DNA from 4 places in the Bacillus kalamii genome. Region 3 is predicted to be linked to each of the others. Evidence: predicted binding sites of a transcription regulator. Region 3 holds the regulator's gene; each other region holds the start of a gene.
What was found. Region 3 encodes LexA, which represses DNA repair genes until DNA is damaged. Its sites were predicted from a motif close to CGAACATATGTTCG; they were not measured.

Region 1 (3,425 bases), 2.1 Mb from region 3:
TTAGAAGTAGTACATAAAATCGAGCAAATAGATGAAAATCTAGTTGAATCATGGTTAGAGTCTGTTCCAGATGTATGGTATGTAAATAAAGAGTATCAAAAAAGGTTGTATAAACAATACATTTTAACCCATAAGGTTTTGGTCAGATACATTATTCAAGATTTACTAAATAGAGGGGCTTTTTCTAATAGTATTGGAGGTGTTTTAAAATGGAAGGAAAAAGAAAATGCTGGTACAGCATAGTAAGATTTAGTAATAATAATACGAACGGAGAAGTAATGAATGTAGGGGTGATTCTTCATTCTTTAGGTGAAGAATCAAAATTACATTATTTATTGTTAAATGAAAATACAATCAAGATTAAGGCGTTATCTAATTCACACACTCTGCCGAGCATCTATAAAACCTACAAGGACACTTTAGAATACTATCTGCAAAACAGTATCAAAAATTTAGTTGGCGCTGTAGGTGAGTTGGCGATTGCTTCTCCCCAAGATAATAAGTTTCTTGAAATAATGCATAAATATCACATGAATAAAAACCTCTATTTAACGGAACCTACCTTTGCTCTTACTGAAAATTTAGAGGGATTATTTAAGGTATTGTTTGAGAGCTATGTTGGAAAAGGATACCTAAATGAACGCATAAAACCAGAAAGCGTTAAACATAGTATGAAAAAAATTCTTGAAGAAGAAAATCTTTTGAATAAAAAAGTAATCCATAATCACTCTTTTTCACCTATAGTTGGTTTGGACAATGTACGAGTAAATATAGATTTTAGTTTTAAAAATGGGGTTTGGAACCATATACAAACCATTCCTAATTTAGATAGTACAACCAAGGATACAGAATGGTTTACTAAAACTAAGTTCATGTTTGAAAATATTGATAAAGAGGCCAAGGTTCATTTGTTGTATAGAGAGTCAGATTTAAGAATAAACAAGGAGATGCAGGGCATTTTAAATTATTTCCTACATCTGAGTGGTAAGGTACAAAAAATAGATTTTGAAAATCAAAACAAAATAAATTCATTAATAAGTTTTATCCAAACGGATGCTCATGATTTAACTGAGTTATTAGCATAGTAAAATTGACCCCTTCCTTTAATTGGAGGGGCTTTTTAAATAGTATGTAAGTAATTCCTCGCATTTGTTCCTCAGCCTTGGATTAAAGTAATTATGATGTTCCTCATATCCTTTGTAAATAAATGTATACATTGTAAAGGCCTCGTCACTCTGCTGTTTAAATACCTTAATCTTATTCTTCCTCAAGTAATCCCTTGTTTTCTTAATATCCTTGTATACTTCCTTAATTGTACAATCAACTAATTCCAAATACGGTTTTTTCAACTTTAAATGGCTTTTATCAATCACTTTTCTATCTCTCTCTAAGATAGTGATAACCATAGGTAGGTAAATTTCTTGTTCGATAATATCTCTTTCTTCATTAGGAATCCGTGTCATAACCATTACCTTCTTTAACCTTAATATGACAATTATATACAAACGTTTGTTCTAAAACAACTTGAATTAGAACGAATGTTCTTGTAATATTGAATTATACAAAAGGGAGGGGTCACACATGGGAGCAGTACCAAAACCACCATCAAAAAAGAAATCAAAGGCAAAGCGGCCAGAACGAGATGAGTATGAATTGGAAGAAATCGCAATGCAGTTGAATGAAGCGAAGGACGATCAAGAAAATCGATTAATTATTGCTTTGAACCAAGAAGAGCCTATAAAAGGAAAAGTAACTCATTTGGACCCGGTTACGAAACAAATTACTATTTCATATCTATTCGATAAATATAAAGTCCATTTTTTAGATATCCTCAAAATTGAACGATTACAAGAGAATTAATTAAAGCCCCTTCTCATTGAGTTGGGGCTTTTGTTGTTATTTGGCTCCGCCTAAAGCCAAATGAACATAATAACTTTCAGCTACTTCACTAAAATTGTTTGGATCAAAGTTTTTCCATGTAATCTTATCGTTGGTTTCACGAGTTAATACAATCCTCACCACATCTTCATTTTTCTTTGTTCCATAGGTGTCCACTAAAGGAAGTTGTATTCTTAACATAACCTTTTTAACATCCTTATTTTTAAACAGAATAGGGAAAGCCTTGGTGGCTAAGTTAAGTTGAGCATACTTTGTATCTTTCTTCGAGAGGCTATTATCACCAGCGACAGTTAATTTCAAATAACCATCTGTCTTTGTATATTCCAAGCTTACGATTCGTTTTTCTTTATTGTTAGATTTAGCCCCAAGTTTATCTTTCAAGTCACTAGTGACTTGTTCCTCTACAGATTTATTTTTTTCTTTATGTTCACTTTTACTCTCTTTTTGCTTTACGTGCCCGGCTGCTTCTTCAGCCTCCATTTTTTGCTTATTTTCATCATCAGCAAATAAATAAGACAGAACTGATACCCCTACAAAAATTCCGATGACAATTAAGAATATTTTTAAACCTTTCTTCATTCCTCTTCCTCCCATTCGTAAAACTCATCCACTTTTTTATCTAAGAATTTAGCTAGTTTAAACAGATCATGTACCGTGGGCGTAGTCTTACCTGTAACCCAATTAGAAAGGGTTGTTTTTGAAACGCCCATATATTGTTGGATGTATTCTCTTTTATATGGGCAATCCTTAAATATTTTACCAAAATTGTTTTTCATTTACATCACCATTATATTAATTCGCTAATAAAGATATGTACTCCTTTTCAAATATTACTTGAGATAAAATTCAAGTAATATTTGACCGGACATGCATTTTATAGGCGAATCGCCATACATTGTAATTATCAAAGAAAAGGAGAGTGAAAGAAATGGGAGGGATATTATTGGTAGGGGCGTTCGGTGCATCGTTGATAGGTATAGGGTTGTTGGAGGGAGCAGGAGTTAAAATCAATCATGGTATGCTAACTTTCACAATGGAGGCTGTGAAATTTGGAGGGTTAATCTACTTGGTCAAAATGGCAGCTACATTGTTCCTTTAATAATTGACTACACAATTTAGGTTTCTGAACATTCGGCCTGCCGGATGAGAGGAAAAGAAAGAGGGATATAGAGGTATCTGTCGGAGATAAAATGTAATGTTTGGTACAAGGCCAATCCATTAGTATATAAAGGACTGTAAATTACATTGAAAATTACATCTGATGAAATCTACAGTGAAGAATAGATTGTAGACTACATTGTAAATTACAAGGAGGATTACAATGATAGAAATACTAGCTTTGCCTGTCCTAGCTCTTACAGCTGCGCTTGTCCCAAAAAGATGTATGAAGGACAAGGAGAAAATACAGCACATATTTGAAAATAGGGGGCTTGGCATAAAAAAGAACGATCAGGTGCTTTATCCAATCTTGCTACAGCAATCCCATAATGATATTTATTCCACATACATCTACTCACTTCCACTAG
Region 2 (3,425 bases), 810 kb from region 3:
TAAGGAAATGGGTGAATAAAAGGGAAGGTGCAAGGACACTGCCCAAACATCAATAAAGAAGGCTGCAGCGTGGGCAGCCTTCTTTTTCATATGGTCCAATATCATTAACGAGTGCAGTTCAAACAGTGTCGGCAGGAAATAATTTAGAAAGGAAGAATGTGTTCCCAGTAGGATTAAGCGCCGAATCGTTTATTTAATTCTGTTAGTTCTTTGCAATAGGCTGTAAAAAGGGCATTGTCTCTGTGATCGAGTGCATAATCAATTTTTTGAAGAAGTTGTTCTCGCTGTGCTTTTAACAAGGCTTCCTGAAGAATCATATCGACATAGAGTTCCAGCATGAATGTGTCTTTTTCGGATTGTTTTCTCTTTGATGTAGCTTTCATCATTTCTGTATAAGAATGTTCATTATTCATGAAGCATCACCCCTAGACCTTTTTATAATTATATTTAATTATAAAAGTAAAATCAACTGAAAATTTAAAAAATTTAAAAAATATATAAAAAGGAGGATTTTAATACATATAATTTAGAATTTTGTGTGAAATTGTAAATTTTTTGGCATTTTTATGGTATTTTATTCCTAAGATTGATAAAAAAAGAAAGGTTGGGGAGGATATGACAGATTATTTGGAATTGGTTTTGGATGAGTATGAAGTGAATCCTTATACGATCATGTTGCAACCAATGATTGTCGAGGGTAAACAAAGTTCCCATGTAACGGAAGTAGAAAGTGAATTTGCCGCACGCGGTAAGCCCATCGACATTATCAAAAAAAGCTGTGAATATTTTGGAAGTGATTATGAAGGGAGAAGGAGGGGCACGAGGCATTTAACAGGCTATACCCATAAAGCGCCCATTGAAATTGAGAAATCATTTTCCATTTTTATGTTTCCGACATCATCGCCGGAAAGGGATGATTGCATCTGGATTTCCTCGAGCCATATATTGCGTTTCTCTAAAAATGGGCCGTTCGAAACGAATGTGCTATTCAGGAATAAGAAACATATTTGCCTGCCAATCTCTTTCAGTGTTTTTGAATCGCAAGTAGCCAGGACTGCCATCCTTAAAAGTAAGCTTGAACAAAATGTGATGGAAACGAGAAGGAAGTACCATTATAGTGAACAGGAAGCCTAAAGCCATCCTCATTCAAGCCTTCCATATAAGTAGTGCTTCAATAAATCTTCAACTTTGTTTCGAATGCGGGGATTAAAGTAATTATGGTGTTCCTCAAAGCCTTTATAAAGAAACAGATACATTGTGAATGCGTCGTCGCGCTTTAGTTCACTTACTTTAATATTCTGCTGCCTCAAATAACGTTTGACATTAATCAGTTCAAGCTGTACGTATTTAATCGTTTGTTCAACCCATTCTATATAAGGCCTTCTTAATTTAAAAGGCCCTTTTTGAAAAATAGAAAGATCGCGTTGGAGAACTATTAACACCATAGGCAAATAGATAGCTTGCTCAATCATATCGCGATCTTCCTTTGGTATACGTGTCATTATAAACCCCTCCAGCAACCTCTAAAAATAGAACATTTGTTCTTATTCTATAGCAGCCTTTCCTCAATTTCAAGGTACTTTCCACATTTTGTTTCCGATATGCATCAAATAGTCTTTTGACTGGTTAAACATGCCTGCTTTTGCTATTTTTGTCGGGTATGTATGATTTCCAATCGCTAAGGGTAAAGGAAAAAAGGAGATTTCATTGAAAATCAGGGTTATACAGCTTTTTTTTCTTCAAAAAATATGTAATATAAGAGTAAGTACATATGTGAAGATGATTAAGATTACGTTGTTTAAGGAGCATTATATGGATGTGGAGACATTAAAAGATTTTTTTACAACAGAGCATATACTTGATTTAATTCAGCAGTATAAGGAATTCGGCATTTTTCCCGGCATTCTCCTTCCTTTAGTTGAAGCATTTTTGCCATTTTTGCCGTTAGTGGTTTTTGTGATCGCCAATACGAACGCATTCGGTTTGTGGATTGGATTTTTAATTACATGGGCAGGATCAACCGTGGGAGCGATATTAGTATTCTTAATCATCAGGAAGTATGGGCATATTAAACTGCTTGCATTCATAAAAAGAAATAAACAAGTGAAAAAGTTGACAAAATGGCTGGATGTGCATGGGTTTGGCCCAATTTTCGTTATGCTATGCTTTCCTTTCACGCCTTCGGCAGTGGTCAATATTGTTGCGGGGTTGTCGCGGATCAGTACAATGAAGTATATGATGGCGGTAGCTGCGGGAAAGCTTGTTATGATTTTTACAATTTCCTTTGTTGGAAGCGACATCACAGCATTATTCACGAAGCCATACAGGACAGCTATTGTGCTATTCATTATTTTTATCCTCTGGTATGTGGGCAAGCGGATTGAGGTAAGCCTAAACAGGGATATCGAATCAAAAGTGAAACAAAGGCAAAGAGGAAAGAATGAGTAGACTGTTTTTATATAGAGGATTGCCGCTATTGGAGTGCGTTTTTTGTTGGGACAAGCAGAACATACTGGATGGCAACTATAGAATTCAAAGAAGGCGGATAACCAACGTTCCTGATGGTTGTTTGCCTTCTTTGTTTCTCCCTGTAAACAGGAATTGTCAATCTCGGGATTCCTGCAAAAATGGTATACTGAATATATGTTTATGGGGATAGGAAGGAAATGGATTTTGCTGTTTTTTTATTGATTATTTAGGAGCATTACCGCGTTTTTGCTTCCTTCGCACATGAACTGAAAGGAGTTGGATATATGCCGCTACAATTTGTGTTGGGGCGTTCCGGAAGCGGAAAAACAACTTGGATGTTAGATGATATTAGACAGAAACTTCATAATCAACCTGACCGTCATCCGATTCTTTATTTGGTGCCGGATCAGATGACATTTATATCGGAATATAATTTGGCAGGCACACCTGGGTTAAATGGAATGATCGCGGCACAGGTTTTCAGCTTTCGGCGGCTTGCCTTGCGGGTTTTACAAGAAACCGGGGGAATGAGCAGATTGCATCTGAGCTCTGTCGGGACAAGCATGATGATTGCCAAAATCATTGAAGAAAAGAAGGATGAGCTGAAGCTATTCCAACGATCCGCGTCAAAAACAGGTTTTATCCAATCAATGGAGCAGATGCTGATCGAATTGAAGCGGTACTGTGTCTCACCGGAAGATATGGGTGGCATTCTTGAGGAAAGAATCGCCAAGGAAAGCGACCAGAGCCTTAGAGATAAATGGCATGATCTGCATATTATCTATACTGAATTTGACAAAGCCCTTATTGGCAAGTACCTTGATTCGGAAGATTATCTTACCCTTTTGGCGGCTAAAATCCCTAAATCATCCTATTTGCAGGATGCGGAAATTTATATAGACGGTTTTTATAGTTTGACACCGCAGGAATTGATGGTTGTCAATGAATTGATGAAG
Region 3 (3,425 bases):
GAATTCGCTTTTTCAATCGCATCAATTGAAAGAGTCCGAATACTATTAATAGATAGCTCTTCGATTTTTTTCATGAAATGTTCTTCCCTTCCAGGTTGAATTTAGTCACTTCTATAATATAGTTGTTAAGCCGGTTATACAACATTAATAGTGAGATAATTACAAATAGAGAAACAATTCTTGTATGCGCGAGAAAAAGCGGGGAAAATCATATGCAGAATATACAGAAGCCCTTTGGAAAAGGATGTAAAGGGCTTAATGCAATCTATTTTTCTGTTCCTTAATGCGTTTGACCTTCTCAGGTGTTACATCATTTCCCTCGGGATCCAAGACAGTCAGGTTTTCGATCGTGTTTGCCATGGAAGATCTGAATGATTGCAGATATTCGCTTCGAAGCTTAGTTTGTTCTTTAGCTTCATCTGGCGTTAAGCCTTCATTTTTTGATTTTTTTGAGAGTTCATTAATTCTTGCGATTTTTTCTTTAGATAGCATAGTGACGCTCCTTCATTTAAGGTTTTCCTTATCATTGCCATGTTATAAGAAAAAAATAAAAGTCGCAAGTGAAACTGCTTCTATTCTTTTTGGCTATCTATGTATTCTAAATATCTTCTGTTAACTGTTGCCTTAGAAACCGGATAACCGAATCCCCTTAATGTCGCAGCTATATCAGCAAAAGTCAGGCCGCTTTCTCTGAGGCGAACAATTTCCCCAACAGGAACATCCTTTTTTTCAGGTCCTGTAGACTGGTTATTGGATTTGATATTCCTTTGGGGTCTGTATCCTTCCGCTACTGCTTTTTTCATCCCGCGGCTTATTTTTATGTTATGTAGTTTGCGCTGGTATTCCTCTACAATACCAACAATTTGTAAAACCATTGAATCTCCTTCCGATAATTCCAGTTCACCTTTTTGTGAGTAGGCTATGATCTTTACTCCTTCCTTGATGATGCAGTGGAGAAGCGCGATTTTAGCATTGCCCCTTCCGAGCCTGGTTTCATCCTGTACAAAAACAGCATCTGCCTTTTCCTCTTTAATAGCATCCAATAAAGTGAACACACCATCACGATCCAATTGGTAACCGCTCGCTTTTTCTTTCACGATCCCCATAATTCCATAACCCATTTCCTTGGCTAAAGAAACAAGTTCGTTTTCCTGCCGTTGTAAAGAGCTTGACTGCGTTTCTTTGTCTGTACTGACCCGGCAGTAAATGATTGCTTTTTTCATTTCCAAATCCTTTCTTTCCATCTATTTATAGTTCTCATTCCATTGTTAATTGAGTCAAATTTTCTTTTTGTTTCTTCATCACGGGTACTTTAATTACATCGCCCGCTTTCAGGACTTCACCATTCATTTTATTGGTTTGTTCTATATATGCAATAAAATCAGGTATTTCCATTTGTTGATCATTGTATCTTTCAGCAATTCCCCATAAGGTATCGCCGCTGCTTACTTCTATTTCAATATAGGATTGATTTCCTTTTACATTTAACATAACAAAATAGACGACTGAAAATAATAATATTACAACAAAAAATAATAGGGAAAAAGAATGCTTACGAATAAAATAATTCATTATAATCTCCTCCTGAAAAGTATGCGAATATTTGTTCGCTCTTCACAATGGATTATAATACGAACACTTGTTTTCTGTCAATAAAATTCAAACATATGTTTGTATCCTTAAATATACCATGCTATAATGGACACAAACAGTATTGAGGTGAGGTGTATCAATGAATAAATTATCAAAGCGCCAGCAGGACATACTTGACTTTATCAAGTTAGAAGTGCAAACAAAAGGATATCCGCCTTCTGTCAGAGAAATTGGAGAAGCTGTAGGTTTGGCTTCCAGTTCGACAGTACATGGTCACCTGGCCCGGTTGGAAAGTAAAGGATTGATTCGCCGTGACCCTACCAAACCGCGCGCGATTGAAATACTAGATTTAGAGGAAGAATCTTTCATCCCAAAACGGAAGCCTGTCAATGTGCCCTTGGTGGGTAAAGTAACTGCCGGCCAGCCTATTACAGCGATCGAAAATATTGAAGAATATTTTCCTTTGCCCGAACATCTTGCAGGATACGAGCAGAATGTCTTCATGCTTGAAATATCGGGCGACAGCATGATTGAAGCTGGCATACATAATGGAGATTATGTCATTGTGCGCCAGCAATCCACCGCCTTAAATGGGGATATAGTTGTCGCAATGACTGAGGATGATGAGGCAACAGTCAAACGTTTCTTTAAAGAAAACAATTATTTCCGCCTTCAACCGGAAAACTCATCACTAGCCCCTATCATTCTTGATAAAGTGTCTATTTTAGGAAAAGTGATAGGATTGTACCGGGAAATCAACTGACTGCAAGCGTTCTTTCAAGTGATTTATATCATGAAGGAACGCTTTTTCTGTATTATCGCTGCCTTCTTTCATATTAAATATTCAAATAGAATGCTATAATGAAGCTATGTCAAACTTTAGGAATGATATAATGGGAATAAACGTTTTCCTTGATGATTTCCGTACGTGCCCCAATAATTATGTTCTATGTACCAATATTGATGAATGCCTACACATACTGAAAAATTATCATATAGACTATCTTTCTCTCGACCATGATCTCGTGAATAAAAAAAGGAACGGCTCGATGTTGGCTAAAAAAATGGTGGATTTACAATTATTCGCTAAGCATATTACTATACACTCCGCCAATTCGGTTGGTGGGAAAACGATGTATAACTGTTTTAAGGATGCACAAAAAAACCTGAAAATGCCGCTAAAAATAGGCATTTCCTTAAAACCGATGCCGCTTTATTAGCCATCACAGAAATAAGATAAAGAGGCTTGGAGAAACCGTATTTCTCCGTAAGAAAAAACCGGACTGCCATGTGATATTCTTTGAAGAATTTCACATTGGTTCGGTTTTTTTTTACTTTTTGAATTTCTTCATATAGCGTGGTTCTGCTTGAAGGGTCGGCAACACTGATATACAACGCCCTATTATAGTTGCCTTGTTCTTTTTCTATCCTCCCCTTTTCCCCTTCTCTTTTTACTTACTTTTCAAACTATTATTCATCTTTCTACACATTTATATATTAGAATAATAAATAGAAAGGGGGAAAACCATTAATGAACAAGAAGAAAAAAGTAATCATGACTGCTGAAAAAAGAGAGCAATTAGATCAGTTACGCTTGAACATCCAGTTAAAAACAACACCATTCTTACAATCGGCTTATCTCGCCGATAACTTGCCACAAGTACTATGGGACAAAATCAGACAGGCGATTCTAGAAGACCAAATCTGTTGTCATATTTGCTCATCTTCTAAGGGCAAGTCATACTTATTTACAGATTGGGATTTTGATTATACAAATCAAACAGTCTCCATTAAGTCCATTAAACCTTTATGTTACTCTTGTTTTTGCCTTC
Region 4 (3,425 bases), 1.4 Mb from region 3:
CATTGTTCCAAGATGGTCAAGCACTTCATAAAAAATGCCGTCATAATTGAACTTCACAATTCTTCCGCCTTGCTCAAGCTCACCGATGCATTCCGCTTTCAGCTCGCCATCGCCAAACGTGATGATAGTTCCCTTCCGCACTCTTTTCGCAGGCTTAATCAGCACTTCCCATACATCTTCTTCATCCTGTTTCAAAAGAAGCATTTCCACCTTGGCGCCTGTATCTTCCTTCATGCCGAACAAGCGGGCCGGCAATACCTTTGTATCATTTAAAACAAGGCAATCGCCCTCATTCAAATGGTTGACTATATCACTAAATACTTCATCTTTGGTTTCGCCTGTTTTTTGGTCCAGGACCATCAAACGGCTGGCTTCCCGATTCTTCAAAGGAGTTTGAGCAATCAATTCCTCCGGTAAATGGAAGTCAAATAAATCGACTTTCAATGCTGTCACATCCTGTTATAACTATTATTTTCATCTTTCTTGATGATATTACTTCTATTTGCCAAGTACATATTAAATGGCAGACAGAACAACACTAACTATTATACTCGTAACGATCGGAAAATAAAAAGGACTGGTTCCTCTTTTTATATAAAATATCCACCAGCAAGCTTCATGGCTGCTGCGGCAGCTCCAGCCCAAAATGCTCGTAAGCTGCCATCGTAGCCAGTCTTCCCCTCGGTGTACGCTGCAAAAATCCAATCTGCAATAAATAAGGTTCATATACGTCTTCTATAGTTGTAGATTCTTCACCGATGCTTGCAGCGATCGTCTCCACCCCGACAGGCCCACCCCTAAATTTTTCAATGATTCCCATAAGCAGCTTATGATCGATATGGTCAAGGCCCAGCCTATCGACCTGCATAAGCTCAAGGGAATAACGGGCAAGGTCGATAGTAATTTCACCGTCCCCTTTCACTTGGGCAAAATCCCGGACACGGCGCAAAAGGCGGTTAGCAATCCGTGGCGTTCCCCTCGATCTTCGGGCAATTTCTAGGGCTGACTGTTCGTCCATTTCAGTCTGCAATATCTCTGATGTACGGATGACAATGCTCTGCAGCTGATCTTCCGTATAATATTCTAAACGGCTCAATACACCAAAGCGGTCACGGAGAGGGGCTGAGAGTGAGCCTGCCCTCGTGGTGGCGCCTACAAGCGTAAACGGAGGGAGATCCAAACGCACACTTCTCGCCTGCGGGCCCTTGCCGAGGACAATATCAAGGCAAAAATCTTCCATTGCTGGATACAGCACCTCTTCGACAGCACGGGGCAACCGATGGATTTCATCAATAAACAATACATCTCCAGGCTCCAAGGCCGTAAGAATGGCGGCCAGGTCCCCCGGCCGTTCGATTGCCGGTCCGGAAGTTGTCCGGATATTTACGCCCATTTCATTGGCAATAATGGCAGCGAGTGTCGTTTTTCCTAATCCCGGAGGGCCGTAAAGAAGAACATGGTCCAATGTTTCCTGACGCAGTTTGGCCGCCGCAATAAAAATTTCAAGGTTCTCTTTCACCTTGCTTTGACCGATGTACTGCTTTAATTCCATCGGCCTCAAGCTCTGCTCGAAAGATAGTTCCTCTGTCTCCGCCCCACTTTGAATAATGCGTTCTTCCATACTGTACACCTCCTACTTCAATAAAAGCTGCAGGGCAGCCTTAATATATTCTTCTGTTGTTTTTTGTTCTTTTTGCAATTGCTTCTTCACTTTCGAAACTTCACGGTCAGAATATCCAAGCGCCTTCAACGCTTCCATAGCTTCCTCCAAACCGGCATTTTCCCCGGAAGCAGCAGCCTCCAATACATCATTAAATAGATTCGGAAAATAGTCGGGCACAATATGCTCAAGTTTCCCTTTCAGATCCAAAATCATCTGGCGGGCCGTTTTCTTGCCGACACCAGGGAATTTGACCAAAAATGCCTCATCCTCATTCTCGATTGCCTGGACCACCTGGTCGACCTTTCCGGATCCAAGGATGGCTAAGGCGCCTTTTGGTCCAATACCCGTCACATTCAAGAGTTTTTCAAACAATGCCTTTTCCTCCTGAGTGCAAAACCCATATAAGGCAAAAATATCTTCACGGACATAGTGATAGGTAAAAACCTTCACCTCTTCTTTGTTTACTGAAAAAACAAAAGGATTAGGTGTCATAATGCGATACCCGATCCCGCCGTTGTCAATCACTATATAATGAGGTCCGACGAACTCTACATTTCCTTTAATATAATCGTACAAACTCTTTCTCTCCCATTCTAAACAGTAAACATTTTAACATATGGAAAACGGAAACGCCCGTTTAGCGCCCGCATCCAAATGCAAACAAATGTTCACTTTCGCTATCCTTATTATGACCTAAATGCCTTCATATGTACATGGGATAAACCCATTCTTTTTGATACGGAAATTTTTCCTATGAAAAAGAACTGGTGGCGATACTCCCGCTTCCAGTTCTTCTTTATCTGCTGTTTTTATCTGAGCCGTTCATCCTTATACTGCTTAAACGTTTCCAGGACCGATTGGTACCGTTTTTTATCCTTTACTTTAATACCTTCAGCAAGTTCATCCCGTTTTTTTACCTCAAGCAAATCTACATCCAATTGAAAAAAGGTTTGAATGACATCTAAATTGGTCGGTTTCCCGTTAAAAATAGATAACGTCCCGTCTTCCGTTATGCCGAAATAACCATGGGCCTTCAATAAAGGAGAAATATCATTGATATGCTTCTGATAAACCAATTCTTTATCTGATTCAAAGACTAGGTTCCAATTATGGTATTTTACATGAAGTTCTTCAATTGATTTAGTTTCCTTTACGGCTGTTTCTTCTGTCACTTCGCCATCTAAATAAATCTTCTGTAAAGTGACCTTTCGAATTTCATCCGCTTTGGCAGTCGCGGATCCTCCCTTTCCCAGTGATACTGAAGCATATAAAAGAAGCAGGATTACAAGAAGAAACGAAATATATCCTATTTTGCCGATTCGTCTTTTCATTTAAGGGAACACCTCCAGGAATGCTATATACAGGTAGCCTTCCCAAGATTGTTTCCCTTCATTCTCCTTCCGTCCCTCTATTTTTATCACTATCCTACATGGACAAGGATCCGGTTAACGGTTTATCCTCTTATAAATTTCCTTGTATAAAGCCATACGCTGTTGGAATTGTTCAACTGTTATTTTCCAGATGGAATGCATGTATTCATTATTGTTATACAGATTTTCGCGTATCAGCCGATTCCACTCTCTGAATATATCCGCCGGATACAGCATTGCATAAAGAAACGCAGGATTATTCCGGTACCGTTTTAATTGCGGATAGCTAAACAGCTCAGAGCTGTCTTTTACAAATGGCATGATTCTATTGGCAAACTGGATATAATCGATGATTGGAGTCGCCCGGTGAATCAAATCAAAATCAATTATAT

Region 1: the regulator LexA is predicted to act here: its motif matches at 1,503-1,516, upstream of ABC357_RS00070 (YhjD family protein).
Region 2: the regulator LexA is predicted to act here: its motif matches at 1,532-1,545, upstream of ABC357_RS14535 (YhjD family protein).
Region 4: the regulator LexA is predicted to act here: its motif matches at 2,321-2,334, upstream of ruvA (Holliday junction branch migration protein RuvA).

The regions. Positions count from the first base shown of each region.
Region 1 covers NZ_JBDFMI010000001.1:8,115-11,539, forward strand. The annotation lists gene ABC357_RS00060 (HipA family kinase) at 1-243, shown strand, start outside; gene ABC357_RS00065 (DUF3037 domain-containing protein) at 210-1,085, shown strand; gene ABC357_RS00070 (YhjD family protein) at 1,104-1,463, opposite strand; gene ABC357_RS00075 (YolD-like family protein) at 1,582-1,860, shown strand; gene ABC357_RS00080 (hypothetical protein) at 1,897-2,478, opposite strand; gene ABC357_RS00085 (helix-turn-helix domain-containing protein) at 2,475-2,675, opposite strand; gene ABC357_RS00090 (hypothetical protein) at 2,828-2,998, shown strand; gene ABC357_RS00095 (FtsK/SpoIIIE domain-containing protein) at 3,221-3,425, shown strand, end outside.
Region 2 covers NZ_JBDFMI010000001.1:2,929,684-2,933,108, reverse strand. The annotation lists gene ABC357_RS14550 (M48 family metallopeptidase) at 1-19, shown strand, start outside; gene ABC357_RS14545 (IDEAL domain-containing protein) at 174-413, opposite strand; gene ABC357_RS14540 (competence protein ComK) at 616-1,134, shown strand; gene ABC357_RS14535 (YhjD family protein) at 1,143-1,502, opposite strand; gene ABC357_RS14530 (TVP38/TMEM64 family protein) at 1,813-2,448, shown strand; gene addB (helicase-exonuclease AddAB subunit AddB) at 2,754-3,425, shown strand, end outside.
Region 3 covers NZ_JBDFMI010000001.1:2,124,182-2,127,606, forward strand. The annotation lists gene tkt (transketolase) at 1-74, opposite strand, end outside; gene ABC357_RS10570 (DUF896 domain-containing protein) at 256-492, opposite strand; gene ABC357_RS10575 (YneB family resolvase-like protein) at 573-1,223, opposite strand; gene yneA (cell division suppressor protein YneA) at 1,258-1,572, opposite strand; gene lexA (transcriptional repressor LexA) at 1,733-2,356, shown strand; gene ABC357_RS10590 (cyclic-phosphate processing receiver domain-containing protein) at 2,487-2,813, shown strand; gene ABC357_RS10595 (hypothetical protein) at 3,125-3,425, shown strand, end outside.
Region 4 covers NZ_JBDFMI010000001.1:714,334-717,758, reverse strand. The annotation lists gene queA (tRNA preQ1(34) S-adenosylmethionine ribosyltransferase-isomerase QueA) at 1-444, opposite strand, end outside; gene ABC357_RS03585 (DUF2905 family protein) at 517-645, opposite strand; gene ruvB (Holliday junction branch migration DNA helicase RuvB) at 617-1,621, opposite strand; gene ruvA (Holliday junction branch migration protein RuvA) at 1,634-2,239, opposite strand; gene ABC357_RS03570 (BofC C-terminal domain-containing protein) at 2,473-2,994, opposite strand; gene ABC357_RS03565 (phosphotransferase) at 3,109-3,425, opposite strand, start outside.